One region of the uncultured Acetobacterium sp. genome, then DNA from elsewhere that is predicted to be linked to it. Evidence: riboswitches for the same ligand, from Rfam matches in the RefSeq annotation. Region 1 holds a riboswitch; each other region holds the start of a gene.

Evidence for each region. A riboswitch is a leader RNA that binds a small molecule or an ion and turns the genes downstream of it on or off. The one in region 1 is predicted to bind cyclic di-GMP.
Region 2: it holds a riboswitch for cyclic di-GMP, as region 1 does, so the genes downstream of both, QZ998_RS08555 (type II secretion system protein) here and QZ998_RS07285 (right-handed parallel beta-helix repeat-containing protein) in region 1, are expected to answer to the same signal.
Region 3: it holds a riboswitch for cyclic di-GMP, as region 1 does, so the genes downstream of both, QZ998_RS10405 (PepSY domain-containing protein) here and QZ998_RS07285 (right-handed parallel beta-helix repeat-containing protein) in region 1, are expected to answer to the same signal.
Region 4: it holds a riboswitch for cyclic di-GMP, as region 1 does, so the genes downstream of both, QZ998_RS13430 (hypothetical protein) here and QZ998_RS07285 (right-handed parallel beta-helix repeat-containing protein) in region 1, are expected to answer to the same signal.

What each region holds. Positions count from the first base shown of each region.
Region 1 is NZ_CAKMJU010000038.1:37,492-45,140, forward strand. Features, by position in the region: gene QZ998_RS07270 (hypothetical protein) at 1-1,062, shown strand, start outside; gene QZ998_RS07275 (glycosyltransferase) at 1,063-2,118, shown strand; gene QZ998_RS07280 (hypothetical protein) at 2,220-3,755, shown strand; cyclic di-GMP riboswitch class I at 4,153-4,228, shown strand; cyclic di-GMP riboswitch class I at 4,398-4,473, shown strand; cyclic di-GMP riboswitch class I at 4,507-4,588, shown strand; gene QZ998_RS07285 (right-handed parallel beta-helix repeat-containing protein) at 4,601-6,094, shown strand; cyclic di-GMP riboswitch class I at 6,245-6,323, shown strand; gene QZ998_RS07290 (right-handed parallel beta-helix repeat-containing protein) at 6,337-7,649, shown strand, end outside.
Region 2 is NZ_CAKMJU010000052.1:23,830-31,478, forward strand. Features, by position in the region: gene carB (carbamoyl-phosphate synthase large subunit) at 1-138, shown strand, start outside; gene QZ998_RS08540 (EAL domain-containing protein) at 337-2,502, shown strand; gene QZ998_RS08545 (type II/IV secretion system protein) at 2,523-4,205, shown strand; gene QZ998_RS08550 (type IV pilus twitching motility protein PilT) at 4,217-5,272, shown strand; cyclic di-GMP riboswitch class I at 5,933-6,038, shown strand; gene QZ998_RS08555 (type II secretion system protein) at 6,214-6,786, shown strand; gene QZ998_RS08560 (hypothetical protein) at 7,117-7,515, shown strand.
Region 3 is NZ_CAKMJU010000068.1:1,911-9,559, reverse strand. Features, by position in the region: gene QZ998_RS10435 (cobalamin-dependent protein) at 1-1,024, opposite strand, end outside; gene QZ998_RS10430 (hypothetical protein) at 1,082-1,582, opposite strand; gene QZ998_RS10425 (hypothetical protein) at 1,627-1,797, opposite strand; gene QZ998_RS10420 (DUF3089 domain-containing protein) at 1,956-2,957, opposite strand; gene QZ998_RS10415 (HsmA family protein) at 3,049-3,417, opposite strand; gene QZ998_RS10410 (HD domain-containing phosphohydrolase) at 3,674-5,923, opposite strand; cyclic di-GMP riboswitch class I at 6,083-6,166, shown strand; gene QZ998_RS10405 (PepSY domain-containing protein) at 6,337-7,122, shown strand; gene QZ998_RS10400 (trimethylamine methyltransferase family protein) at 7,515-7,649, shown strand, end outside.
Region 4 is NZ_CAKMJU010000103.1:19,400-27,048, reverse strand. Features, by position in the region: gene QZ998_RS13445 (MBL fold metallo-hydrolase) at 1-127, opposite strand, end outside; gene QZ998_RS13440 (CheR family methyltransferase) at 142-744, opposite strand; gene QZ998_RS13435 (tRNA1(Val) (adenine(37)-N6)-methyltransferase) at 1,144-1,899, opposite strand; cyclic di-GMP riboswitch class I at 2,405-2,489, shown strand; gene QZ998_RS13430 (hypothetical protein) at 2,828-4,453, shown strand; gene QZ998_RS13425 (3D domain-containing protein) at 4,555-5,682, opposite strand; gene QZ998_RS13420 (TrpB-like pyridoxal phosphate-dependent enzyme) at 6,160-7,533, shown strand; gene QZ998_RS13415 (ASKHA domain-containing protein) at 7,641-7,649, opposite strand, start outside.

The sequences.
Region 1 (7,649 bases):
ATGGCAATTATTACTAGCGGCGTGATCAAAAGAAATCTGGTGATTCGCATTAACATTGAAATACTGGTCACCATGTTGATCCTGATTATTCTCAATTTAATTGTTGGGGCATTGAAATACCCAGATATTACAAACACAATTAATAATTCTGGGGGAATGCTTGTCTTTATGATATTGGCCAGTGTTTTGTGCTGTCCCGGCTATCTGGATAAGGAAAAGCTTTATCGAGCCTGTGGTTTAGTGGCTCTGATAGCAACTGCTTTTCTACTTTATCAGGCTATTGCATATAATATTTTTGACGTGATTATTAGAGGTAATATCCCATTTTTAAGGGCGATTGAATTATCAGGTTTTGAGTCGATTGAATATGGCCGGCCAACATCGTTTTTTTATGAGCCGGCGCATTATTGTATTTATGTTGCGCCAATCTATGCGATGGCAATAATAAAAAAAGATTATTGGCTGGCAATGGTCCTCTTTGCAGGCGGGGTTCTATCAACCAGTACCACCGGTATTATTCTGTTACTGATTATTCCAGTAATTATTAATATTAAAAAGGCAAAAATACTGGTCTACATGATCGTCTTTTCGATCATGGGGATTGCCTTGTTCGTCTATTTGCCAGACCTATTTCGTGAATATTTAAGTAAATTAAGCCTGCCCAGTTTAGTGGAAAATATCAGAATATTAGGAACACTGAGCTTATTCCAATATTTTTCATTACCGGAATGGATTTTTGGAGTCGGTATAAATCGACTAGCAGAATTTCTTTATATGAACGGCGAAACTTATGGTAGAAATTATGCAAATTCTTTCATCTTTCAGGTTTTTTCATTTGGACTGCTTGGATCAATATTGTGGGTAAATCTTTTTGTGATGATGTACCGAAAAATCAGTTCGAATTATCGAGTGATGTGGTATATATTAATGTTTGTTTTGGTAAGTGATCAGATTTTGTTTAATCGTAACTTGCTTTATCTGCTGATCTGGGTTTATATTGTGTCTCGTGAATCAGAGTTGCATGTTTATGAATCGTCGGTGATGCTCAAAGGTGTTGTTTAAATGGAAAAACTGAGGGTGATGACCATGAGAGAAGCATTAATAAGTGTGATTATGCCAGTCTACAATGCCGAAAAACGGTTGGAAATGTCGATTAACAGTGTTTTGAATCAAACCTATCAGCAGCTTGAATTAATTCTGATTGATGACGGTTCAACGGATTCATCAGCGATGATTTGCGATCAATACGCCAGAGCAGATAAAAGAGTAATGGTCGTTCATCAAGAAAATGCCCGGGTGAGTGCAGCCCGGAATCGCGGGATTCAACTAGCGACCGGGGAGTATCTGTCTTTTATCGACGCAGATGATACTATTGATCCAGAAACTTACGCTGTGGTGATGAAACAATTTACCGATCGCTCAATTGATATGGTGATCTATGGAATGCAGTTCGACTATTACAAAAATCAGAAGCTACAGAAAAGACATATTAAAAGCATTGAAAAGAACTACTGTTTTAATGTTAAAAATATAAACGCACATTTTTCTTATTTGTCTGATCAAAACTACTTTTTATCATCCTGTAACAAGGTCATCAAATCCACCATCATCAAAGATAATCAGATTGTCTTTGAAAAGGAAATGTCGATATTGGAGGATTTTAAATTTGTCTTAGACGTTCTGGAAAAATCAAAAAAAGTCTGTGTTCTGGATGGAGCGTGGTATCATTATTATCATGATTTGAATGCTTCGCAACTTAAACGGCGGCCAGCTATTGATTATATCCGGAATTTTCAGATATTAGATAAACGGCTCAGAGAATTCTCGCAAAAATTTGAAATGGACAAGGGTAATGAACTCGAAAAAATCAATGGCATGATTTTGAGATATTATATCATCGCCATCGAAAAACGTTTTACCAGTAATGATCGTTTAAAAGAAAAATACATCAAGATGAAAGAGATTATTACATTAAATGAATTTCAAACTGCATTAAAAAATGCTGCTGTCTCGGGAAAAAGGCTAATAATCGTTGTTCATTTACTTAAGAAAAAGAGTTTTATAATTTTGTTTTGGTTATTTCTTGCAAATGGTTATTTAGGTAAAATGTTCCGTTGAAAAGTAGCGATAATTCTAATGCACTAGATGCAATCAATAAGGCTAGCAGCTAAATTGCGAATCAATCCAATTAGTAAACAATCACAGAAAATGGTGGACTTATGTCAAGAACAGCGAATTCAATCAAGAATATAAAATATGCACTGATCGGTCAAATGTTGGCATTGTTGGTTACATTTGTTTCGCGAATCGTCTTTGTTACAGTATTAAGCGCGGAATACTTAGGAATCAATGGCCTGTTCACCAATATTTTGTCAATCTTATCATTGGCTGAATTGGGAATTGGTACAGCGATTGTCTACAGCATGTACAAACCGATAGCCGAAAACAATGTTGAAAAAATAAAATCGTTAATGAAATTATTTAAAAAAACTTATACACTTATCGGCCTGATTATTATCGCATTGGGAATAATGCTCGTCCCGTTCTTGCATTTTTTTATCAAAGATATTCCAGAAGTAGATTACATCAACCTTATTTTTATAATCTTTGTCGTTAATTCGGCGATATCCTATTTTTTTTCATATAAGCGTTTTTTGATTATCGCCAATGAAAAAAAATACATTGCTTCGCTCTACCGCTATGCAATTTTTATCGCGATGAGTATTTTTCAGATAATCATTTTATATACAACCCAAAACTACATTTTATTCTTATCTGTCGAATTGGTGGCGACCCTATCTGAAAACATTCTGGTTTCGCTCAGAGCCGATAAGATGTTTCCTTATTTGAAGGAAAAAAATATTCTACCATTGGAAGCTAAAGAAAAGATTGAGATCAAAAAAAATGTCCAGGCGTTGATCTACCATCGAATTGGTGGTGTTGTCGTTTTGGGTACCGATAATATCCTGATCTCGATGCTAATTGGGATTGTGGCAGTCGGGATTTACTCAAACTATTTACTGATTATTGCATCACTGACAATGATCTATGGATTAATATTTGAATCATTAACGGCCAGCATCGGTAATCTTGGGATAACCCAATCGGCAGAAAAGAATCGCAGTGTCTTTTCCAGCACAAATTTTGCCGCTTTCTGGATCTACGGATTTTCAGCGATTGCACTTTGGAATCTGGTGAATCCATTTATTTACCTCTGGTTGGGGGGAGAATACCTGTTTGATATGGAAATCGTGGCAATTTTGATTGTCAATTTCTACATGATGGGGATGAGAACAAGCGTCAGAGTCTTTAAAGATGCCCATGGCTTATATTGGTATGATCGCTATAAACCGCTGGCCGAATCGATTATTAACATTGTGGCATCGGTGATACTTGCAAATTATGTTGGCGTGGCGGGGATTTTTTTGGGAACAATGGTCAGCACCATCACTACCAGCTTTTGGGTGGAGCCATTTGTTTTGTACAAGTATGGGTTTGAATCCAGTTCGGCTGAGTATTTTAAACAATACCTTAAGTATGCAGTCATAACAATCGGAGCAGGGATGATCACCTGGTTTATCTGTCAATATGTTGTCGACACCGGAATTATCAGTTTTATGATTAGAGTCTTGATCTGCGGCGTCGTTCCCAATCTGTTATTCTTTTTGATCTTTAGAAAAAATAATGATTTCTCTTATATAATACAGGTAGCGAAAAGTCAATTAATCGACAGAGCAATTAAAATCTTTAAATAAAAAACTGAATGTGGCAATTTGTGATGATGCTCTATTAAGAATGATATAAAAACGTGCTTAGAAAATTTTATGATGCGGATTTTTAAAAATCCTGCTAAATATTTTGCTGCTTCAGTCGATCTTAAAGGTAAGAAGTACTGAGCAATAACTAAGCCAAGCAGAAGGAATGCACTAACATTACTGGTTCAATTACGAAACAGTCAATTTACTTAAATTTGACTGTATAAATTAGAATTAGTCATAATTGTATTGACTGGATCATTAAAGTGTGATATATTGAGCCTAACCACAGCAATGCAATATGCTAATATTCCAATATTGCATATCGTTCTAAACAAAATGACATTAAAAGGGTAGCAAAGCTGTAATCAACTAAATAAATCGTGGAATTACTTTCCGACGATAAAGGCAAACCGGTTGAAAAACCGGGACGCAAAACTAAAGGGCCTGTAAAATGGCAGCCAGTTACCGAAGGGGAAGTTTTTTGTAGTCAGAAATTATTTAAATGAAAGTCGAATAGATTTTTTCGGTCAAGATATAGTAGAAATTTAAAGAGTTGTTAGGAAGACGCTCAGTCAAAAAGGAGGGAGTCGGCAAGCAAGTACATAAATGGTAAAAGTTAAAACTGTTGAAGCAACTCTTCAACGATAAAGGCAAACCTATCGAAAGATAGGGACGCAAAGCTAGAGGGCCTCTAAAATGGCAGCCAGCTACCGAAAGAAGAGTTTTTTATTTAATGATTGTATCGATCCATCGATAAGGGCAAACCAACTGAAAAGTTGGGACGCAAAGCTAAGGGCCTTAACTGCAAAGAAAGGTAGCCGGCTACCGAAAGGAGCACCACCATGAAAAAGATATCCGTTTTATTAGTTACATTGATGTTATTACTAAGTTCAATGCCAGTATATGCAGCACCAGGAAATTCAGGCACAGCAAAAGCGAAAAATCCCAAAAGACCAGTTGCCGTAACAGAACCAGCACCAGTCGTAACAGAACCGGCACCAGTCGTAACAGAACCGGCACCAGTGGTGACAGAACCGGCACCAGTTGTGACCGAGCCAGCACCAGTCGTTCCAGAACCGGAACCAGTGGTCACCGAACCTACTCCAGTGGTGACTGAGCCGGTACCAGTGGTGACCGAGCCAACCCCAGAACCTCAGCAAAAATCAGTTAAAGATTATGGCGCTAAAGGGGATGGCGTAACAAACGACACAGCAGCAATTCAAAAAGCGCTTGATGAAAGCAGTGCGGTCTATATTCCGGATGGCACATATTTGATAAATGTTGATCAGACATTAAAACCAAAATCGAATCAAAGTATTACCTTAAGCCAAAATGCTATTTTAAAAGCTCTCCCCTCTTCAAATGGATACAATGCCGTGGTTCGGATGATTGGTGTAAGCAATGTCAGCATCACCGGCGGAAAGATTGTTGGCGAACGATATGAACACCAGGGAACCACAGGAGAATGGGGAATGGGAGTCCATGTCATTAATGGGTCAAGTAATATCTCAATTAGCAATATGACAATCAGCGATTGTTGGGGTGATGGTATTTTTCTTGGAGATTCCCCAGCAGTAACCGATATTACGATTGATAATGTCATTAGTGAGAACAATCGACGTCAGGGTTTATCAATTACCGATGCGAAACGGGTAGTCGTCAGTAATAGTATTTTTAGAAACACAAATGGTACCTTACCAGAAGCCGGCATTGACATTGAACCAGACCCAAATCAGATAGCTGAAGACATCCAGATTATCAATACCCAATGTTATGGTAACAAGGGTTCGGGCTTAGATTTAATGGGTATCACAGGAATCATCCAACGGGTTACGGTTACTGGTAGCACCATGACAGACAATGCCAGTATGGGAATTCGCCTTGTCAAAGCAAAAGATCTAACCTTTAGTGATAACACCGTCATTAATAATCTTTACGGGATTGAAATTGAGAGTGATGTTAATAACGCTTCTTTCAAAAATATGACCGTCTCAAAAAATAAGTATCGGGGAATCTCACTGGTAACATCAGGTCAGGCACAAGGGGTCGAAAATATTATCTTTGAGAACATGACGATTTCGAACAACAGTCAAAGCAGTCCAGGATCCAATGATGGCGTCAGAATTGATGCTTGGGACGCTAGCGGCTACATCAAGAATGTAAAATTCCTAAATTGTAAATTCATTGATGATCAAGTAAAGAAAACTCAAGCCTATGGAATGACTGTTGGTTTTAACAGCAAGGTAAGCGGAATTACTTATGACTCAAGCTGTGTATTATCAGGAAATATGTATGGTGGTCTCGTTGGTGACAGTGCCATTGTAAAAAAAGTATAAGTCAATAATTATCACAATAACTTCGAATTGCAAGGATAGTTGGATTCTCTAACTATCCTTTGTTATTAAGATTAAATTGGATTAAAATTAGATCGGATGTTTTAGAACCAATAGCATAACAAATAAGTTCACGATCAAGTAAGCTTAATTCTACGATAAAGGCAAACCAGTTGAAAAGCTGGGACGCAAAGCTAAAGGGCCTAGAAAATAAAGGCAGCCAGCTACCGAAAGGAATGTTAATGATGAACGCCAATAAAAGTTTAAATAAAGTAAAAATGTGTTTAAGAAGAACCGCAATTCTAATGAGTATGCTGATTCTTCTTGCTACAAACACATTTGCATCAGAGCTTGAAACGTCTTCGTCAAATTCTGTCGGCGCAACCTATCGAACGCATATCCAGAACGAAGGTTGGGCTCAGGGATGGATGAGTAACGCAGCGCTTTCCGGATCAGAAGGGAAGGGTTATCGTTTAGAGGGAATAGAAATTAAGCTAATCGGAAATAACCCAGCAGATCTCGGAATTGAATATCGTACGCATGTTCAAAATATCGGTTGGGAACAGAAATGGGCTGTTAATGGGGGCTTCTCAGGATCAGAAGGAAAAGGTCTGCGGCTGGAAGGTGTCCAGATCAGATTAACCGGAACAAGGGCAGCGGATTATTCAGTAAAATATCGAACCCATATCCAGAATGAGGGTTGGGCTCAGGGTTGGGTCTATGATGGGGCACTTTCAGGATCAGAAGGAAAGAGTCTCCGTTTGGAAGCGATCGAAATTGTTATCGAAACCAAGACTACCGCAACAACGCCTCCGCCGGCAGCGCCAGCACCTGAAGGAAAAAATGTCAGAGACTATGGTGCTACCGGGAACGGATCGACAAATGATACCGCAGCCATTCAAACAGCTTTAAATGAAAACACGACCGTTTATATTCCGGATGGCACCTATATGATTAATGTCGATCAGCCATTAAAACCAAGGTCAAATCAGACCATTACCCTCAGTTCAAATGCAGTGTTAAAAGCATTGCCATCGGCAAATGGCTATAACGCTGTTGTCAGAATGTCGGGTGTCAGCCAGGTGAATATCTCAGGCGGCAAAATAGTCGGTGAACGATATCAACACAAAGGTTCATCAGGTGAATGGGGAATGGGAATCCATGTTATTCAGGGATCAAATAACATTTCAATCAGTAATATGACAATCAGTGATTGCTGGGGCGATGGTATTTTTCTTGGAGATTCTCCCTATGTTAGTGATATCACCATCGACAATGTAATCTCTGACAATAATCGACGACAAGGGCTATCAATTACCGATGCCAAACGCGTGATTGTCAAAAATAGTGTTTTTAAAAATACCAATGGGACATTACCAGAAGCCGGCATCGATATCGAACCGGATGCCAATCAAACCGCAGAAGATATCAAGATTATCAACACCCAAATGGTCGGTAATCGCGGATCAGGACTTGATCTATGGGGAATCAACGGAGTGATTCAGAATGTTGAGGTTGTCGGCAGCACCATGCGCGATAATTCGAATATGGGGATTCG
Region 2 (7,649 bases), on a different contig from region 1:
CGGATGCGCCGAAAATGTGTCGAAACCTCAATTGCCCTGCTGACCTCCTTAGACACCGCTCAAGCGCTCTTGGATTGCTTAAAATCCAACCGCACCATGGCTGAGATCGACTTGGTTGACATCAAAAAAATTCAATAAATTTTTTAAACGAAATTTTTAGGCGCTTTTAAGAGAAGAACTTATTCAAGACCATTGAATAAGTTCTTTTTATTTGGTAGAATGAAAACAACTGTAAAGATCGAAAAAAATAAGTGAAGGGATAACAGAGAGATGAACATAAAGTCCAGAAAAGTCAAAGCCAGCTTTATAGCCCTTTTAACTGTTATTCTTTTTTTTATGCTGAGCTGGTACTATGTAGTATTGATCAACAACGCCTTAAAAAAGCAGACCTTATTATATTTGTCAGAGGTAGCCAACCAGGGAGCTAATCTGGTTCAAGGCAAGGTTGATAATGAGCTGGAAAACTTAATCACCGCCAGTAAGCTAATTGAAGCCAGCGGCAATTTTGATCAGACTCAGATGCTGCGCCTCGTTACCATGGCAGCCACAGAAAATCATTACAAGCGGATGGGGGTGGCACTGCTTAATGGCGATACGGTCACAACTGACGGGATGTTTTTAAATGTTTCAGAGCGAACCTATTTTCAGGAAGCCAGCAAAGGGAAACCAACCGTATCCGATACCATCATCGACTACACCGATGGAAAACTGATTAATGTTTATGCAGTCCCGATCTTTCGCGAAAACCAGGTGGTGGCATTGCTGTTGGCTTCGGCGGAAACCGAAAATTTCAAAAAGTACCTGGAAGTCGGCAGCTTTGCCAACCAGGGTTATTCTTATATTGTTAAGGCCAATGGCGATCGGGTGGTATCATCCTTACATGTAAACAGCCCCGGCGAGTTCGATAATATCCTAGAAACCCTGAAAAGAGCAGAGATCAGAGATGGCGACCGCTTAGAAACCATCACTGAAAACATGAAAACCGGCAAGCGTGGCAGCTATACCAGTTTTTATGGGGGGATGGAACGGCATGTGATTTACAAACCACTGGCCATTAATGACTGGTATTTGATGACGGGAGTGCCGACTAAAGTGGTCAGCGCCCAAACCAGGCAGATCAGCTGGTACTCGCTGATGCTGATTGTGGCCGACCTGCTGGCGATTACGCTGCTCTTTATGATTATTCTCTTTTATCAGAATCGCGCCAAAAAAAGGTTGGAGCGGATTGCCTATGTTGATGATGTCACAGGCGGCAATAACTGGCAGAAATTTAAGCAGGAAGCCAGGGAGATCCTGGAGGTGAAAAATCAGGGTCAGTGTGCGATGCTGACCTTTGATATTGACCGCTTTCGCTTTATTAATGAAGAATATGGCCATGAAAAGGGCGACCAGGTGCTCCAGATGGTCGGGAAGATCTTACAGGATCGGACGGCCAAGCTTGAAACCTATGCCCGGGTATCCGGCGATCATTTTGCGATTCTCTGTCTGTGTGAGGATCAGGATAAAATCACCCGGCGGATTAAAGAATTTATGGGCGTCTTAAATAGTGAAAGAGAAGCGATAGGTATTAAAGAACGGCTTTCCTGTCGCTTCGGTATTTATATTATTGAGGATCGCAATGGGAATCTTGATAAAATCAGAGAAAAGGCCAATATGGCGCGGATTGCCGCTAAAACCGCTGATAATCAGCTGTGGTTTTTCTATTCCGATGCCTTTCGCAAGAAAATTGGCGATGAAAAAGAAATTATCGATCAGATGGAAGATGCCCTGGCAAACAATCAGTTTGAGATGTATCTGCAACCCAAGTATAATCTGCATCTCAATGCCTATTGCGGCTGTGAAGCGCTGGTGCGTTGGCGGCATCCTGAAAAGGGGTTGATCTCGCCAGGTGAATTTATTCCTATTTTTGAACAAACCGGCTTTATCAGAAAGCTCGATATGTTTATGTTAGAAGAGGTCTGTAAACTGCTAAAAAGCTGGGAAGCAAAAAAATATCCGGAAATATCGGTGTCGGTCAATCTGTCGCGAAAAAACCTCAAGCAGAGCGATTTTATTGAGCGGGTTTTAAGCATTACCAATCAGTACCGCATCCATCGCGGTAGCCTGGAAATTGAGCTGACTGAATCGAGTATCTTTGAGGATGTCGACCGGATGATCGAAATTGGTCAGGCCTTCCAGGATTATGGCTTTAAAATGGCCATGGACGACTTTGGTTCGGGTTATTCTTCGATCAACCTGCTCGGTTGCCTGCCCCTCGATGTGATTAAGATGGATCAGGGCTTTTTTAACAGCCATCTCAAACGCCAACAAAATTATATCGTTGTTGAAGCGACCATCAATTTGATCAAAAAACTGGGCATGGGGGTCGTTGCCGAAGGGATTGAAACAAAAGCAGAGGTCGAGATGCTAAGAACCCTCGGCTGTGATATTATCCAGGGCTACTATTTTGGCAAGCCGATGCCGGTGGCTGAATTTGAGCAGCAAATTTTTAATAATGCCTGATCTTTGGGAAGAGGAAAATAATGGAAACTAAAAACATTCGTATCGGTGATATCTTAATTAACGCCGGCTTTATTAAGGAAGAACAGCTCCAGGAAGCACTGGCCTATCAAAAGGTCGACAAAAGCAAGCGGCTGGGGGCGATTCTGGTTGACTATGGCTACGTTACCGAGGCGCAATTGCTGGAGGCGCTGTCCAAACGACTCAATGTGCTGGTGCTGGATTTAAATGACACCGCCATCGATTTGGATGCGGCCGGAAAGATCCCCCAAAATATTGCCTTTAAATATACCCTGCTTCCGATTGCTCAAGAAAACAATCATCTGGTCGTGGCCATGAATGATCCGCTGGATTTTTATGCGATTGAAGATTTACGGCTAATTACCAATATGAACATCGATGTGGTGCTCTCAACAAGAGAAGTAATCCTTGAAGCGATCCGTAAATCCTATACTGAAATCGAAGCGAGAAAGGCCGCCTCGGCGGCCAATAAAACCGTCGAGGGCAGTAGTCTATCTTTTGTTGAGGATATTTTGACCAACGAGGGCGATGCGCCGATTGTCAATCTGGTCAATTCAGTCCTGTTAAAAGGTCATAATGCCGGCGCCAGCGATATTCATATCGAGCCCTTTGAAAAAGAAACGATTATCCGGCTGCGGATCGATGGCCTGATTGTTGATTATCTGACCCTGGCCAATAATCTCCATCAGTCGCTGATTGCCCGGATTAAGATCCTGTCCAATCTCGATATCGCTGAACGCCGGGTGCCCCAGGATGGCCACTTTCGGATCCGGATTGATGGTGTAGAAATGAATGTCCGAAGCTCCAGTATGCCGACGGTGTACGGCGAAAAAATGGTGATGCGTTTTTTAAGCATGAACGTACCACTTGATCATGCCGGTCAATTTGGCATGAATGATAGCGATTATCAAAAAATCCTGCAGATGCTGCAAAGCCCCCATGGGGTGGTTTATATTACCGGCCCGACCGGTAGCGGCAAAACCACCACCCTCTATATGATTCTGGAAATGCTCAGCCAGCGCAATGTCAATATTGCCACCATCGAAGACCCGGTCGAGCGGAATCTGGCCAAAATTAACCAGACCCAGGTCAACATTCTGGCCGGCTTGACCTTTGACGTCGGCCTCCGTTCGATTCTGCGGCAGGACCCGGATATCATCATGGTTGGTGAAACCCGGGACTCCGAAACCGCCTCGATTGCGGTGCGGTCGGCCATTACCGGCCATCTGGTACTGTCGACCCTCCATACCAACGACGCCGTTTCAGCGGTCGTCCGCCTTCAGGATATGGGGGTCGAACCCTATATGGTCGCCAACTCCTTAACCGGGGTAGTCGCCCAGCGTCTGGTTAAGAAAATCTGTCCCAATTGCCGCCAAGCTTATGCCGCCTCTGAGATTGAAAAAGGGCTGCTCGAAGAACCACGGCTGACCACCCTCTATCGCGGCCGCGGTTGCCATATTTGCAATAATACCGGCTACAAAGGCCGAACCGCCATCCATGAAATTCTGGCCATCGATAAGAATATCCGAACCTTGATTTCCCGGCGCGAACCGATCGAGGATATTTACAGCTATGTCGAAGAAACCGGTCGGCTGATCCCCTTGCGCAAAAGCGTCTCCAACCTGACCATCCAGGGGATCACCTCGATGGAAGAATTTCTTAAATTATCATATTATGTGGAATAGGGAGAAGAGTGATGACAAGTTTTTTAGAGCTGGTTAACTACGGCCGCCGCAACGATTGTTCAGATATTCATTTATCCCGGGAACTGCCGCCGGTCTTTCGCAAAAACGGCAAGCTTTATCAAAGTGATTTTGACCATAACCCGCAGATTATCGAAAACCTGATTTTTAGCCTGCTAACCGCAGACGAACAAAAGACCCTGGAGTCCGGCAAGGATCTCGATTTTTGCCATATCACCCCGGAAGGGCTTAGGCAGCGGGTCAACGTCTATAAACAACAGGGCAGCTATGCCGCCGCCATCCGCCTCCTTAACGATACCATCCCCAGCTTTGAAGACCTCAAACTGCCGCCGATTATCCGCAAGCTGGCTTCTGAGCCGCGGGGACTGATCCTGATTACCGGTCCGACCGGCAGCGGTAAGTCGACCACCCTGGCCTCGATGATTGACTACATCAATAGCAATCGGGCCGTCCATATCTTAACCATCGAAGACCCGGTTGAGTATAAGCACGAACACAAACGCAGCATTGTCCATCAGCGCGAAATCGGCGTTGACGCCAGCTCCTTTGCCCAGGCCCTGCGGTCTTCGCTGCGAGAAGACCCCGACGTCATTCTAGTCGGCGAAATGCGCGACTACGAAACCATTTCGGCCGCCGTCACCGCTGCCGAAACCGGTCATCTGGTCTTATCGACCCTCCATACCATTGGCGCCGCCAATACCATTGACCGGATCATCGACGTCTTCCCGCCCCACAGCCAGCAGCAGATCCGCACCCAGCTGTCCAGCATTTTGAAAGGGGTAGTCACCCAGCAGCTGGTGCCCCTGGCTGGCGGCGATGGCCGGATGGCCGCCCTGGAAGTCCTGATCGGTACCGATGCGGTCCTCAATTTGATCCGCGAAAACAAAACCCACCAATTGGCCTCCGTCATGCAAACCGGCGGCCGGGACGGCATGAAAACCCTCAACGCTGACCTGGCCATGCTGGTCCGGGACCAGAAAATCAGCTACGAAGTCGGCCTCGAATGGGCCAGTGATAAGCAGGAGTTTAATCAGTATTTTGGAAGATAGCAAAATCGTCTCAATTCAATTCGTCGGGGTTCGCTATTAGGTTACGCAAGACCACCAATTTCCGGTTTGTAGGGGCGGTTATCAACCGCCCGAAGGCAGTAAAGGTTGGCCACCAACCCCAGCCCCCAACACCAACGCCGATCATCATTTGTAGGGGCGGTCCGTGACCGCCCGCAACTCAGTAAAGGTTGGCGACGGCCCCCATTCACTGGCAACACTGCGGATAAATTAGAAATATATTCACAAAGCGAAACAATTAAAAATAGCAGACAAAATAATCATCCCAGGCCATTAAAAATCTTTAAAAAGATCATAGTTGTAACCATCTTGTAAAGTTTTAACTTGACTTTTAATAGCGTTTAACTTAAACTTTAGTTACAAAGAACATCAAACATAAAGGCATGGGCAGCTGAAAATCTGAGCCGCAAAGCGAAAGGGTCTAAGTCAGATAACAGCAAAGCGATCTCGCCGTTCATTTCAAAAACCCAAGGGTTAAGGCGCGAAAAGACTAAAGTAAAAACCATAACCGCCGATATTACATCTAAGAACCGCATCCCCTTGGCAACAAAAACCAAAGAAAAACAGGCTGCATGCAAAGCTACTTGGCTTTTCAGAGGCTTTCAACTAAAATTAAGTTTGAAATTAAAATAAAAGCAAATGTGAACATAAAGGCAAAGCAGGGGAAACCCTGTGACGCAAAACTAGAGGGTCTACATCAGCGGATTGGGTTAGCAAACCCAGCCAGACAAGACAGCCAGTTGCCACACGGTACAGTGTGGCTTTTTTTGACCCCAAAAGCCGCGGCAAGCAAATGATTAAGACGAAATAATGGATGCTATGAGAAAATAGAACCGTCTTAATAATAAATTTAATTTATAAATCATCTTCAGGCGCGGATGATCATATAGAGCTTAAGAATAAAAACAATAAGGAGTGGGAAAATGGAATTAATTAACAGCATACGGAAAAGTAGAAAAGGGTTTACCCTGGTGGAAATTATTGTGGTGTTGGTGATTTTGGCGGTGCTGGCGGCGTTTACGATACCGTCAATGATTGGTTTTGTAAATGAAGCGAAGAAGAAAGCTGCTATTGCAGAACAGAGAGAAATCTATGTAGCTGCACAGGCAGTAGCTACTGAATACTATGGAAAACATGGAAGTACAAATGGACTTGTAAAACTTGGTGTCACAGGCACTTTTCCAACTGCAAGTCCTACCGTTGTTAGTGAGTTAGAAGCTGTTAATTTAGGTTCTGTTGAAGTAGCTAAATTTCTAACAGCAAATAAAATAGCTGATGCAACCGCAAAGAAAGCTGCTCTTGCGTTAATACCAGATACAACTAAAGCAATGGGGAATTATGTAGATACAGATATTACTGCTGGAGTTGGTACAACAGGTACTAATACTTCAGCTTGGACTGTTTTTGTTGATGCCAATGGTAAAGTAACGAAAATAACATACCAGAAAGATGATTTAAAATTAGATGATTTAGTACCCAGTGCATCAGTGAAGTAATAAAATAAATCCCACACCCTATGCGCCATAGGGTTCATCTCCCCTTCCCAGGCGCAAACCCGTCATCGGGTTTGCGGGGATGGGGAGCTTTTTTATTTCAGGGCTCGGTTTAGACTAAAACCTCCATTGAACTGGCTAACCGCAGCTAATGTTCAGAAACCCCACTAGCAGAACTTTTCCAAACAATTAAGTTTCGAACAAAACATCCAAATTTTACACCAATTTAAGCCAAGTTTTCAAATAAAGTGATAAAATAAACCTGCATCATTTTAGCTCGCATTGCTTATCAATCCACAGCCAGTCATCTTTTCAAACCCTCGGAGGTCACCCTTGAACCCAATCAGCCAATACCAGTTTCCTCCTGAAAACAATCAACCCGTCGCCTTTGATCGGGGTTTTTCTTTAGCGGTTGTCATTATCCTGGCCTTTGCAGTGATGATCATCGGCGGCTTGGTCTTCAGCTTTCAAAAAACCACCGATGCCGCCAGTGCCAAGCTGGTTTATCTGGCCGCCCGCGCCAAAGCCATTGAATTTGCGGCTTCCGGCAACTACCGTGTCCCGGTTCAGGCAGACCTGCTTGAGCTAATCGGCGCCGAAGTCAATCAGAATGCCAGCATCACCGTGGTCGATGAGAACCGCGATGCCACCATCGACTATATTGTCTACCGCCGGGGCGGCCTGGTCACCACCTATTCCCCTGGCGATCTGGAAGCGGAAAGAGAAAGATAATAAGCACTTTTTTCAGAGCCGCCCCCCTGTGGGAAAGAGCCACGGCTTTTGTATGGATATTGATGTAGAAATCACGTTGATAAATGTTCGGAATAATGGTATAGTTGCATCTATATACCCGCATTGAAAATTGA
Region 3 (7,649 bases), on a different contig from region 1:
CCGCTGTTTCCGAATCAGCTGCATAACCATCGGCGCCAACATGTTTCCAGAGATTCCCATCAATATTAAAGGGATAGCCGCCGACCATGATTTTTATGTCTTGACCCCCTTCGACTGTTCTGATCTGGTCAATTAAAGCTTTGACTTCCGACACATGAAAGGTCATCGTCGCTGAGATGGCCAAAATATCGGCCTGCTCTTGGTTAATGGCGCTGATAATGCTTGCGGTGGGAACGTTTGCCCCAAGATAATAGGTGTTTAAGCCCGATAATTCCATCAGATCGGTTACCATCCGCAAACCGATTTCGTGGAGTTCTTTACCCACGCAGGTTGCCAGAACCGTGATGCCTTGATTGGGAACGGTAAAAATATACGGATACAGCTGGGCCATGATGAATTGCGAAGCCGCCGTGCAATAATGTTCCTGGGCCACCGTAATCTGGTCGATTTGCCAGAGCCGGCCAATTTCATACTGGGTATTTTGAAACACCTGAAGATAAATTTCCTTGATTGGAATGCCGCTTTTGACCGCCGCCTGGATCATTTCATTGGCTTGATGGCGGTCGCCAGTCAACAAGGCCGCCAGATAGCGTTTGGCCAGCTCGGTATGGGCAAGACCTGCTTTTAGAAAGGTTTCAGTGTGAACCTCTGTGATTTCAAGCTTTTGAAGTCCGTCATTGATAATCGGGGCAATATCCTGTTCGTAGTCTGCGCAATAAAGACCCCTGAGGGTATCTGCCAGATAATGGATACTCATTTTGAGATCTTCCGGCGGGAGACCCAGGTTATCCAGGATTTCCTTTAGCCAAAGCAGGTAATTAGCAAATAAAACGGGGCTTTTTGCGGATACCGCTTCAATTAGAAACTGGATATGATAACGGATATCCTGTTGGGTTTTGTCCAGCTGGCGGGCTGAATAGCGCTTCATTAACTCGGGCATCTTGGCCATTTGCAGCTCAAATGTGTTTGTCGCGATCAGTTCGCGATCGGTCTTTATTTTTTGTGATAACAGTGTACTTTCCATCATGGACCTGCCTTTCATAAAATAAATTGTCATTTTGCAGGACTGTCGTTTGCCAACCTAGACCATCATTCTGCTGCCGAATTTCCAGATCGCAGAAATTTGAATCAGGCTGATTAACAGGCCTTCACACAGCAACAGCAAACTGTAAGCGATCAAATTGCCACCCAGCATCCGGATCAGCATAAAATTTATCTGGGTCCCGAAGATAAAATCGGTCATCGTCAGTGCGATAAAGAAGCTGACGCCAATAGCCACCGTCAGTAGCGCAACTGATAAAAGCCAGCCATAGCTTTTTATATTGAGCCATATTAACAGCAAAGCGATGCTGCAATAGGCCAAAACAAAGATGATTTGGACTTTGAAAAAAATAAAACAAAATAACATCGCGGCAATCGTGACTGCTATAAACTCCCGGCTTTTTAGCTTAAACAAACCGAAATATAAAACAAGCGGGATAAATAAAGCATTTAGAATATTAGTGGTGCCTTTAAAAATTGAAAAGCAAATAAAAATCAGTGTCAATGTCATCGCTGCCCGGGTGATTGTCTTGGTCTTCATCAGCCACACGCTCCTTTTTTTCAGCCTTAAGCTTGCCGTTTTTGCTATCCAAATGCCGCTGCCCCGGGCGTTGCTAAGGCCGTCAGCCCGGCTTTTTTCGGCATCCGTTTTTCACGCTTGACAAAAATGCCCAATTCATTAAGCAGATATTCTGAGACAATCACGGGCTTTTCCCCCGCCGGGCTGGTTGATCTGATCCAAGTCAATGGTTTCATATCTTCTCCTTTAGATCGCTCAATGCGATTATCAGCGCATATTAGAATGAGTTTCTACACCAGAAACGGTTGCGCAATGGTAAGTCTGCCAGCTACTTGCTATTGTCGATTATTAATAACGGTATGACAAGCGATTAAATAAGTTTTACTCCTCTACCTCACTGTTTCTCTAAATACTTGTCGCTGCGGTTCTCGGCGTTTTGGCGCAGGTTGAAATAATAAAAGGGATAATCAAAGGTATGATAGACGCCTTTGCCAAAGGTGGCACTGCCGGGCGAATAGAGATCGACATTAACGGTGCTGCAGATCAGGGCGCCCTTGTCCAGATCAATCTGAGCATCGGCAAAATTCATCACCGGTTCAATGATTCCTTCGGCATTGCGTTTGGCCGAACCATCTTTATTGATCCCGATCGACCCTAAGTTTTCGGCGGCGGTGGCCAGGGTTTCGTCACGTTTCCAGTTGATCGGATTGATCGCCAGAGCGCCGGCGGTGATGACCGGGTTGCCCGGGGCTAAAACCTCGGGGGCTTCGGTATTATAAGAAACAATGACGCCGGTATCATCGGAGCCCTCGGCAAATTTCAAATGGGGATTGGCGCTCAGGTAATCTTCGGTGACAGTATAGCCGACCACATAGGCCACGACCATCCGTTTGTAGACATCAGGATGGTCTTTTAAATAGCCCGACAAGAGGTTGCTGGTAACGTCGGCACCCTGAGAATGACCAACCAGGATAAAGGGTCGGCCGTTGTTATAGTGTTTGATGTAGTACTCAAAGGCCGCGGTAGCATCCGTGGTCGGAATCCCGGCGATGGTTTCCTCCCGATCGACCGGTGACAGGTTATCCTGGCGGTAGAACGGCGCATAGATATTGGCGACCGTTTCAAAGGCCGTCGCCTGGCGGTCATAAGCCAGTTTGGCGTTGGCCATCATGCCGGCGTCATCAATGGTGCTGATGCTGGGATTGGTTTGATCGGCTGGCGCGTAGGTGGTGGGATAGAGATAAAAGACATCGACCGCCTTGTCGGTGCTGCTGGGGATATTGAGCCAATGCTCAGCTTTTGAGTAATCGGTGACATCTTTCGGGGCCCCACATCCCGACAGAACCAGACCCAGACCGACAACCACCACCAACAAAGCGATGTTTTTTCTTTTCATTTCTCATTTCTCCTTTAACCCCTTTCAGGTTGCTGATTTTATTATACCCGATCAGCCGGGTTAAATCACAGCTTTTTTAACCTGATGGCGGTTAGAACGCCACCCCAAAAATCGCCCCGGAAACAAAGGGGATCAGCCAGATCAACCAGACGATCAGACTCAATTTATGAAAGCTGGCCCGGGCTTTCTGATCATTCCTGACCAGAACCACCGTGGCCCAAACCGCATGAAAGAGCATCAGCAGAATCGCCAGCAGGCCGGTCAGGCCATGAAAGCTCAACAGCGTGACGCCGCCTGCCAGTTCGCCCATCAGCATGGTGCCGGTGGTATCACACGCCAAACCAAGATAAAACACGACCAGATGCCACACCTTTAGCTGGCCCTGAAGCTTCTCAGCCCAGACCCCGATTGAATAGAACACCAGCGCCAGGGTAATGGCGGTGCTTGCATAAATTAACATTATAAATCCTCCTGATTTTTAGACTTTGATAAAATAAACCGACCCAGTATCTGAACATTGTTCATTTGACAATAAAAATAAAATCACATCGACGTGACATGATTTATTTTAGCAGCTCTTTCAGAAACAACTCAAACGATTGATACCGAAAAAGTGGTTGCTTGAACATTCAGCTCGGGGTGTCTATATTATCCCGTCAATTTTTGATTTCATAAGTCACCTCTTTTTCTTTGTAATGGTTTCGGTATTTCGGCAATCACCAGTGGGACAGCTGGTTAATGAAACGGTCTACCAGCCGGGGATCAAACTGGCTGCCGGCCTGCTCCCGCAATTCCCGGATGGCCTCTTCATGGGAGCGGGCGGGCTGGTAAACCTGATCATGGGTCATCACGTCATAGGCATCGACGACGGCCAGAATCCGACTGTTAAGCGGGATCTTTTCACCGCTGAGGCCGGCCGGATAGCCGCTGCCGTCCCATTTCTCATGATGATGGAGGATTTCCTCCGTCACCACATGGAGTTCCGGCACATTGGTGGCGATCCGATAGCCGATTTCCGAATGGGTTTGCATGATCTGCCATTCTTCCTCCGTCAGGCGGCCGGGCTTGCCGAGAATGTGATCGGGAATCCCCACCTTGCCGATATCATGGAGCATGGTCAGCAGGATCAGGCGGTTCTTGGCTTCGACGTTGAGAGCCAACAGCTCGGCCAGCTTCATGACGTGATCGGACAAGCGCATGGTATGAGCCTTGGTTTCGGCCTTTTTTTCATCGAGGGCTGCCAGCAGGGCGTTAATGGTGGTGCCCCGCATGCTTTTGCTTTCTAACAGCTTGATCTGATACATCATTTCCTCGGCTTTTTTGAGGACTGCCCCGGGTTCATCATCACGGCTCTTTTTAAGCGCCATCCCAAAGGAAACGCTGGCTTCAATGGTGCCGTTAATGCAAATGTCCTTTAGCTGTTCCTTGATCCCTTTGACCAGCCTTTCGGCATCCTTGAGATCCGACCCCGGCATCACAATCATGAATTCATCGCCGCCCCAGCGGATCACCTGATTGCGGGCACCAGCCACAAGCTTGAGGGTTTTGGCAATCGACTGGAGCAGCAGATCCCCGATGGTATGGCCAAAAACATCGTTGGTCATCTTCAGGCCGTTGATGTCGCCCATCACAAAGGCCATCGGATGGATCAGCTTGATCGCCTTCTGACTAAAATACTGCTCATAAAAGCGCCGATTGTAAAGGCCGGTCAGGGCATCGTGGTAGCTTAAGTATTCAATTCGGCGTTTCTTTTCCCGGGATAAGGTAATATCCCGAAAGACCATCACCACGCCGTCGATGCTGCCGTTTTTGGCACGGATCGGGGCGAGGCTGGTTTCGATCGGAATCATCAGGCCATCCTTGTTAAACAGCACCGTGGGCGCCGTGATTTGCTGGCCCTGGCCGTCCTCAAGAACCTGAGCCACCAGCCCGGTCAGGGGCTCCCGGGTATATTCATGACAGATCGGGAAAATCACCTCAAAGGGTTTGCCCAGTACATCCAAAAGCTGCCAGCCGCTGGCCAGCTCGGCCGCCGGATTGAGGTAGCTGATGTTAGCCGCGGCATCGGTGGCAATCACCCCATCTTGGATGGCATCCATGACGGTTTTCTGGAGCTCCTTTTGCCGATAAAGGGCGGCGGCATTTTGTTCCCGTTCGGTGGCATCGGTGATGACCGAAAAAAGATACTGCTGGTCGTCAATCTCCAGGAGGCTGGCGTGGACATCGACCATCCGGATGGCGCCGCTTTTCAGCCGGTGGGGAAACAGCAAGGACGACTGCCGCTGATCATCAACCGCCGCCTCAGACAGGGTGCTGAGCTGGTCAATGGTCATGGTCTTGAGCTCCTCCAGGGAATAGCCATAAAAGGCCAGAGCCGCCGGGTTGGCATCGACAATGCGCCCCGACTCCGGTTCGAGCAACAGCATGGTGGCGGTGTGGGTCTGAAACATCTGGTCAAAGCGGGTCGTGGCCAGCTGGTTTTTAGCCATCCAGTCCTTAAGCACTTTGGTGTTCAACTCGGTCACCACGATAAAGTCCTGCCCGTCATTTTCAACCGGAGTCATCCGACACATCCGCTCCCTGATTTCGCCATTCCAGCAGGCCGTGCCCTTAAAAAGAATGGTTTCCCCACTTTCCCGGCAATAGTCGGCGTTTTTTTCGTAGACCTGATAATAGGCTTCCCCGAGCACCGTTTTTAAATGCTGATTGCGAATCGCTTTCTGGCCGAAACCGGTCATTTTTTCGTGCTCCCAGTTGTTATAACAATAGACCCAGCCGCCCGCGGTTTTAACCAGCAGCGCCATCGCCTCGGAATTACACTCCACCATCATCTCCTGATAATCCGCTTCGCCCAGCCGTCTCCGCCAGGCTTTCTTGACTTTCGGGGCCATGGTCGCTTGCTGGCTTTCGGTGTTTTTCTTCTTGGCAATCCGTTTCCACAAAAAGTTCCGGTCATTCTGTTTCATATTTTTTCCTCTTTCTCCAACCGCTTTTGGATTCCGATGATTCTGATATGACACTATATACCCCGGTTTGCCGGTTTCTATCGTTTGGGGTCGGCACGGGTTCCTCATAATTAATATTTAGTTTGACAAAAACAGAAAATTGTAATATTATGATGATAATTAAATATTTGGCAAACTTATCGAAAGGTAGGGACGCAAAGCTAGAGGGTCTAAGTAATTTTTATATGACAGCCAGTTGCAAATCATAGCACCCGTTTATGGTGTTTTTGTGCAACGTGTCATGACGTTGTTTTTTTATTGCCAAATATTAATGCTGGATTAGGTTTTAAATAGGTCATTGCGAAAGTGCCCTGGGCTTTACATCGAGCTTCGCAAGCGCCTGTCATTTTAAAAAATAAAAGGAGATCAACACGATGAAAAAACGATTAGTCACGTTTGTTTTAAGCGGCTTGTTAGCATTTAGCACCACCGGGATGGTGTTTGCTGAAACGGAAGCTGTGGCGAACCCGGTTACGCCAGATCCACCGCTTGTTGCGGAAGAGCCCCAATCTGGCGTCCTCACCATTGGCGCAGCCATCGAAATTGCTTTAGAAGCGGTGCCCCAAGGCTCGGTAGTTTCCATTAAACTTGGCAAACAGCATGCTGTAAAAGTGTACCAGATTCAGGTTAAGTACGGCGCAGTGATGCATATGGTAAAAATTGATGCGATAACCGGTGCCGTGTTAAAACTCGAATCGGAAAACGAACCTGAGACAGCTGATCCAGTAACAGATCCGGCAACTGATCCAGTAACCGATCCAGTAACTGATCCAGCTACCGACCCAATAACCGACCCAATAACCGATCCAGTAACTGATCCAGTAACCGATCCAGTAACCGATCCGACAACCGCAAAACCCGCAGTGGTTCTGCCAGCCGTTTCATTTGAAAACGCCGTACAGATTGCCCTGGATTCGGTAAGTAACGGCGCATTTGTTTCGATCCGATTGGGGGCAGACAACGATGTGATGGTTTACAAGGTTATTATTCAAACCGGTAAAAAAGCGAATCCGATAAAAATTGATGCGACCACCGGCGACATTTTAAAAGCAGCCAATGACAAGCATGCTAAAAAGCCGGTCATTGAAAAAACAAAAGATAAAGCCATTGACCAAAGCAATCAAGCACCTGCAAAACCTAAAGGAAACAGCAAAAAATAAGACCGGATGACTTGATTTAGAACCACGCCGCCGTTCTTGATGATCAGCAACAACAGGTAGGCCGGCCAGTACCCCCGTGGCTACTGGCCGATCGCCTGTTTTTTTGTCCCCTATTTTAATTTGCAGCGGCTTGGCGACTTCCAAAAAGGTCAAGATTCGGTACACCGTCGCCGCTCCCTTGTGGCCTCGACAGGTTCTGTCAGGCACGGGTTCCTTCTGTTAAGACATGACACCGCTAGCAAAAGACCAACATACTTAATAAGAGCTTGACTGGTTTGTTAATTCCATGCTAAAATTTTTTCATAATAACTTAGGGGAAATAACAAACGCATCGTAAATACCATCGATAAAATAACAATCGTTTAAAAAATATATCGATTAAGGAGAAAAACATGCCAAGATTATTAGATGCTAACACAATTGGAGAGATTCATAAGTATATCAGAGACATTCTCGAAAATATTGGGATCGCTTTTGGTACTGAAAAGGCGTTAGACCTATTTAAAAAGCACGGTGCAAAAGTAGAG
Region 4 (7,649 bases), on a different contig from region 1:
AAATAGCCGGATCTCGTCCAACATCTATCAGGGTATTGATATCACTTAATTTATTCCAGTCTCCAGTAACTAAATAAACATTCGATGTATAAATCTTTCTGCCCGCTGATAAATTGATAATTTTCATGATCTTGTTCCTTTTTAGACTTTTTTATATAATTGGGCATTTGAGACAACCGGCTCAAACAAATCTTTTAACTCAACCGGGAGTTTTTGGGTTTGTTCCATTGCCAGATATCCACCATCGATGAGCGAATCGTGAAACATCCGGATTACATTAATGCGTTCCTGCTCATTAAAATGAAGCAAGACATTTTTACACAAGATCAGCCCAAAATCTTTTCCAATGCTTTTAAACGTCAGAAGATCATGTTTCTGAAAACTGACTGCGGCTTTTATCTCGTCAATCAAACAATAACATTCCTTGTTATCCACCTTAATAAAATATTTTTCAAATATATCTTTTGGGATCCGTTGCACCTGCTCGCGGGGATATTCGGCTTCATAAATTATCTTATCGAAAAGGTCACTGCCATCGATATCTGTTGCTTGTATTTTGACATTTCGAAAATACATATGACCAATCCGATCCCGCAGCAGCATCGCCAGCGTATAGGGTTCCGGCCCCATGGCGCAGCCGGCATCCCAGATCTTGATCTTCTGTTTTAGTCGTAGTTCCGGGATGGCATGGTCGCAAATCATCTCAAGGGTTTGTAAATCTCTAAAAAAATAAGTAAAAGCCATTGTGTCTCCTTTATCATGTATATAATTAAATCCAATGATATTAAAATAAGCAATGCTAGCTTTACCTGAAATGCATATGGTTTCAGAATTTTTAGCTGCATTGCTCATCTTTATACCACTATTTTCATGATTCAAACATTGAATTAATGTTTATCATAAACTTTCTTCGTTGCCAGATTTTGCTATAGTATTTGTAATTATAAGCCACCCTATTTTAGCTTACAAGCAAAACCTTTTAGCTTTGTTACAGATTACCCCTTCTGTAACATTGGCATTCTTATCAGCATATCTAGCCTCTACTATTTTTTTATATCACCGCTTGCCCAGAGAAAATAAATCAATTCATTCTGACTAATCTTTTGATCCCCATTGATCAGCCTCTGGCGCTGAACAACTCCGCTATTCCGGCTTGGTCATCCCATAAATATCGTAAATTTCCTGGGTATATTCACCATCTTCATGATAAACAATCAAGGGTGTGTCAGTTTTTAACCCTGGTTTACCACTTTTTCGTCCTTCAATTAAAACCAGATTGGCTTCTTTTTTTAAGGATGGGTAAACAAATTGCAAGTGCTTGACCTCAATTTTATAAGATCGCATCAGTGAAATAATATCGCCCAACCGCTCCGGCCGATGAACCAAAAACAGACGGCCGCGATCCTTTAGCATCCGCTTGCTGAAAATAAGAATATCTTCAATGCTGCATAAAATTTCGTGGCGGGAAATAGTTTTTGTTTCACAATTGTTCTTAAGTCCCGCCTGAGCCCGCATATAAGGGGGATTACTGACTACCACATCGTAAGCGTTTGGAAGAATCTCACTACCAGGCGCTTTAATATCCCCGGCGATGATCCTAATTTCGTTTGACAAGCCATTAAGGGCCATGCTCCGTCTAGCCATTTCGACCAGCGGTTCCTGGATCTCTAACCCAGTGATCGAGGCTGCCTTTGTTTTGCCATAAAGCAATAATGGAATAATTCCCGTTCCGGTTCCCAGATCAATAACGTGGGGAGCCCCTTTTGTTCGCCGGGAGACAAACCAGGACAGCAAAACTGCATCCATGCCAAAACAGAAATAATCCGGATTCTGGATGATCTTCAGATTATTAAGGCCTAAGTCTTCAATTCTTTCCCCTTTTTTTAAAAAGTTATCCACATTTAGCTCCTTTAATTCACTTAATTTTTTAATTTTAACCGATAATCAACAAGTTTATCCACATATTGGTCAATTCTATCCACCATTTGTGGATAAGTTTTGTTGATTTCTTGCTTTTCCCCAAAAACTTGCCTAAGCACGGGCTTTTCTGTTCAGCCTTTTTATAGCGCACCTGTTAATTGTTTTTTTATAACTTATCCACATATGCACAGATAAAAGTTGATAATTTAAATTCCTAGATTTAATTCCCCAAAATAGACGGTTTTGAATTTCTCATTTGAAAAAAATTATATGCGAAGCTGTTGATAAGTGTTTTTCAATCCTGACAGCATTTTTCTCCCTAGCTTTATGGTTTCGCCTCCATTTTATCAGAAAAAAACCGCCACAAGCGAGAATTATTCTTAGCATGCGCACACTTTTGACCCACAAATCAACCTTGGAGATAAGTCGTTCATAACAACCTTGGACTTGACTGAATAACAAATATGTATTATTATGAGATTAACTATATATTCGGCAAACTTACCAAAAGGTAAGGACGCAAAGCTAGAGGGTCTAAGTATTTATTTATATGACAGCCAGTTGCAACTTTAAGCGCATCTATATGTGTATTTAATGCAACGTGTTTAATCGTTGTTTTTTTTTATTTTTTTACTCCACAGCCATTAACATAAAACCGCTTTTTAAAAGCATTTTTAAGCAGCGCTCATTACTTAAACACGACTGAGCAGGAATAACTGTCTTTTTTTCGTTTTTCTCTTTAATATAAACACATTCTTTGCTATAATGTGTAGTTGTAGAGGACTATTTTAAATTTATTGTATGAATTCGCCACCTCTAAAAGCTTCTTTATCATCGACGATTATGATGATAAAGTCAATGACCAAAAATATTGCAACGAAATTATTTGCGAAAGCGATGGATATATATGAATAGTAGTAAAATCCAGCCGAGTAAATTGGATCTTATTCTCGAAAAAAAACAGCATCTGGATGCCACCATCCAGGAATGCGAAATACGAATTGATGCTAAGCTTGCTTCACTCACTGAAGAAGGCTTTATTTCGCGAGAAATGAATCCTAATGTTGTTGAAGTGGCCATCTCTGATGATCCCTTCCAACCCGGCACAGATTTTCTTTCCGGGGTAGATATCTCGGATGACGATGCTCTCGATCAGGCCGTCCTCAATTCCCGTCCTTTCGAAACCCGATCAAATCAGTTGGCTTTTAATGGTGATCTGCTTACCAGTCAACCATTGCCACTCAGTGACCGGGCAGGTTTTTCCATACCGATCGGCGAAACCGAAGAAGATGAGGAGGAACTACCCACCCTATCAAAAATTCTGGGACGAACCACCCCTTACGCATATGAAGCGGAGCGAACCGCAGCTATCCCTAAAGCACCAACTGAATCCGAGCTCGCCAATCCTGTTGGCACCGATGATGTTTTTGACAATTCCAGATTTGCCGAAACAAAGTCGACGCCGCCACTGTCTGAGGTTAGCCCGGAAATAATAAAACCCGATCCGCCCCCAGAAATGGCAACAACACCAGAACGCCAACCGGAAAAAACAACGCTGACAACAGAAACGCCAATTAATCAAGAACCGCTACCGCCGAAAAAGGCAAAGCCCCAAAAAGCAAAGCCAGAAAAACGTAAAGATAGGGCAATCAAGCAAAAACAAGCTCAACCAACTAAAAAAACGAACCTTCAATTCCTTAAAAAGCCCAGCTTAACCAATATGGTTCCGCCGCTTGTTTTTTTCTTTATGGGATTAATGATTTTTGGAGCTTTCCTGATTTTTACTGCCTCAGAATTTAATTTTATTGATTACTCGGTGGTGTTTATTTTATTCACCTGCCTGATCTTTACCATTGCGATGCCCTATGGCGCCAGTATCTTTTTTATGATTCTACTCTTGTGCAGTTATGTGATTTTGTCGCTGATTTCGGTTTTCTACCTTGATGTTCCCTTTAAATTTTATCAGATCGGTTGGCTACTGGTGATTCCGATGATTTTATGGAGTTCGGCATTATTGATTAGAAAGGTTCGCGAACTGTTCCATTTCAAAAAAAATCTGGAACAGCAAATTGCATCCTATGATAATCTCGAAGAAAGTCCGGGACTGACGATCGAAAAAGCCTACTATAAGGATCTCAAATATGCCATGGATCGCGCTTCCCGCGGCGAAACCATTCTGACTCTGGAAATGATTACGATCAATCATCTGGATGAGCTAAAAACCATCAACGGTTCCCGGCTCTGGGACGAGATCCTCTATAAAACCTTAAAAATTATCAAGAGCCACTGCTACAGTAACCACCTGATTTATATTCTCGATGGCAGCATCTTCAGTATTCTGATGGAAAACACTTCTGTAAAAAATCAATTGCTGATCAATCAGGAGATTACCGATGCCTTCAATGCTCTAATTCTCGAGTATGACGCTGTTGAAGCCGATGTGTCACTTAGCCTTGCCGCCATTCCCTACTCCCGCGATATCACCAATCCCTTTGATTATCGGGCGCTGGTCTTAAGGCATCTAAAAAAATAAAGCAGCAACCATGTGATCGGTTGCTGCTTTTTTTACTTTAAGATACTTTTCTGACAAAAGAAGGATGTGCCACGCACATCCTTCTTTTGTCTTTGATTCATTTAATAAATAATATAAGCTTCCAAGTTCTGTCGTCCAAATTGAATGCAGGCATCATAGGAATCCATATAAATATCAACGATTCCCTCCGTAACTGCACCGCCGCGATCTTCAACCGTATAGGTGGTGCCCATCGCCGGAATATAAATCTTGGTTCCAAAGGGCAAACCTTTCCAGGCTGCTACGGTATGATTCGCTTTAGGCATCACACCCGATGCGGTGGCATTCCCGGTTGCCGTATAAGCGGTACATTGGATCGTCATTTTGACAGCACCTTCGGGAATGGTAGTGGTGGCGGTTGTCTGAGTTGGAGCAGTAGCTGGTGTTACGACCACCGGAGCCTGGGCTGCAGCCGGGCTTTCAACCACAGGTGCTTGCGGTTCTGCCGGGGTTTCGACAACTGGCGCTTCCGTGACGGGAGCCGGGGCTACAATCGCTGCTTTCGTGCCAACTTCAACAATTTCTGGTATCGGCGCTGTTACAATTTCATCGAAAATAATTTCCCGCTTGACTTCCACCCCGTTTTCATAAAGCACCCGTTCAACTTGGCTGGATTCGCCGTCAACGCCAACCTGGATAAGCTTGGTTTTGCCGGTTTCCATTTCCGGGTTGTCTTTATTCTGGGTGGTATAGGTGACAACCTGCCGGCTTGGCAGTTCATCAACTTGTACCCGAATGACCTCAACTTCTTTGACATCTTTTAATGATGTAGACTTGCCTGGTTCAACCCGGTCAAGATCATTTAGTTTTAGATCATACTCATTGAGTAAATCACCAACTGTTTCGGCTTCGGTCTGATAAATAATCGTTTTTCCATCAACAGACAGTTGACCGCTAGCCTTGCTTTTCACTTCAACATGATTAACCGTAAACAACACCGAGTTGGTATCGACATTGACGGAATATTGATCTCCTAGTTCAATGCCATTACCTTCTAGCACCGCACCGACACTCTGGAACATGCCACCACTGAGCATTCTTTCGGTATCATCAACGGTGACCTTGATCTCCTTGGCAAAAACAAAGGAACTGGCGGTTCCTACCACACAGGTGATGATCACGCTGGCCATACCTATTTTAAGGATCGATTTTTTTCTTCTATTCGGGCTGCTATTCTCTTTTTCTATCATAAAACCTCCATTTTCATTTCAATCTTTCCAATCGAAAGTCTGTTTCGTTACAATTTCTTTACAAATCGATTGTACTTCATTTCCCGATAATTGTCAAGATTAGAATTTACTAATTGACTTTTCTTAATGTTTCATTTAAAATATAGATAATTAGATAAAAACAAACCGTTGATGCGGAGATAACGGTGGAAGATGCACTAACAGAGAGCGAGGTAGGCTGAGAGCCTTGCAGAAGGCAATCCATCAAATGGACCGCTGAGGGCATGGTCAAAGGCTTAGGCTGAGTATTCCATGACGTGACAACTACGTCAGTGTTGAGGAATATGTTGGTATTCTGCAGAGGCAGGTTTGATCCTGTAAAAAAAGGTGGCACCACGAGTCGTTATACTCGTCCTTTACGTTTAGTAGAGGACGAGTTTTTTGTATTTACAGACCGCTGTCTGTAATGAGTTAACCACAGAAAGAAAGGAAATAGTCATGGAAAAGATACCCTATAAGATTTATTTAAGTGAAGATGAGATGCCAAAATACTGGTTCAATCTGCGAGCCAAAATGAAGGAGCTGCCAGAGCCTTTTGTGAATCCTGGCACCGGTGAATACTGTAGCAAAGAAGAACTGCTGCCGGTATTCTGCGAAGAATTAGTCGACCAGGAACTCAATACTACCGATGAATTCATTGAAATTCCTGAAGAAATCCAGAGTTTCTACAAAATGTTCCGGCCCTCGCCGCTGGTTCGAGCCTATTGTCTGGAAAAAGAATTAGATACGCCAGCCGAAATCTACTATAAATACGAGGGCACTAACACCTCTGGCTCCCATAAACTAAACTCTGCTGCTGCCCAGGCCTACTATGCCAAAAAGCAGGGTTTAACCTCATTAACTACCGAAACCGGAGCCGGACAATGGGGCACTGCCCTGTCAATGGCCTGTGCCTACTATCATCTGGACTTATCCGTTTATATGGTTAAGATTTCAGCCGAACAGAAACCGCACCGTCGGGCGGTAATGGAAACCTATGGTGCCAAGGTGATTGCCTCGCCTTCCAACACCACCAACGCCGGCCGAAAAATCTTAGCCGAAACCCCGGATACCAACGGATCCTTAGGCTGTGCCATCAGCGAAGCGATTGAGGTGGCAGTCACGACCGACAGCTGCAAATATGTCCTGGGCAGCGTCTTAAACCATGTCGGTCTACACCAGTCCATTATTGGGCTAGAAACCAAGATCGCCTGCGACAAATATGATATCAAACCGGATATCATCATTGGCTGTGCCGGCGGTGGATCCAATTTACTGGGTCTGATTGCCCCCTTTATGGCCGAAAAAATCGAAGGCCAGAATGACATCGACTTTTTAGCTGTCGAACCGGCGTCATGCCCATCGTTAACCCGGGGACGCTATGCCCTGGACTTTGGCGACACCGGAAAAACCACCCCGCTGATTCGGATGTACACCTTAGGCAGTGGTTTCATGCCATCTCCTAACCACGCCGGCGGATTACGCTACCACGGGATGAGTCCGATCATTTCCAAGCTTTACCATGACGGTTACATCCGTGCTAAATCTTATACCCAAAATGAAGTTTTTGAGGCCGCCACCCAATTTGCCCGAATCGAAGGGATTCTGCCTGCGCCCGAATCTGCTCATGCGATTAAAGCCGCCGTTGATGAAGCGATCGCCTGTAAGGCATCCGGCGAAAAGAAAATCATTGTCTTTGGTTTAACCGGTACCGGCTACTTTGATATGACCGCCTATATGAACTACAACGCCGGCAACATGACCGACTATGTTCCGACTGATGAAGATCTCCAAATCGGTTTTGACAGCCTGCCCCAAATGGAAGTGAAATAGATTTTTTCTTAAATAAGAACCCCGGTGATTGGTATACCAATCACCGGGGTTCTTATTGTTTTACTTATTTATTTGAAAGCTTATTTATTTGAAAGCTTACTAAATTACTACCGAAA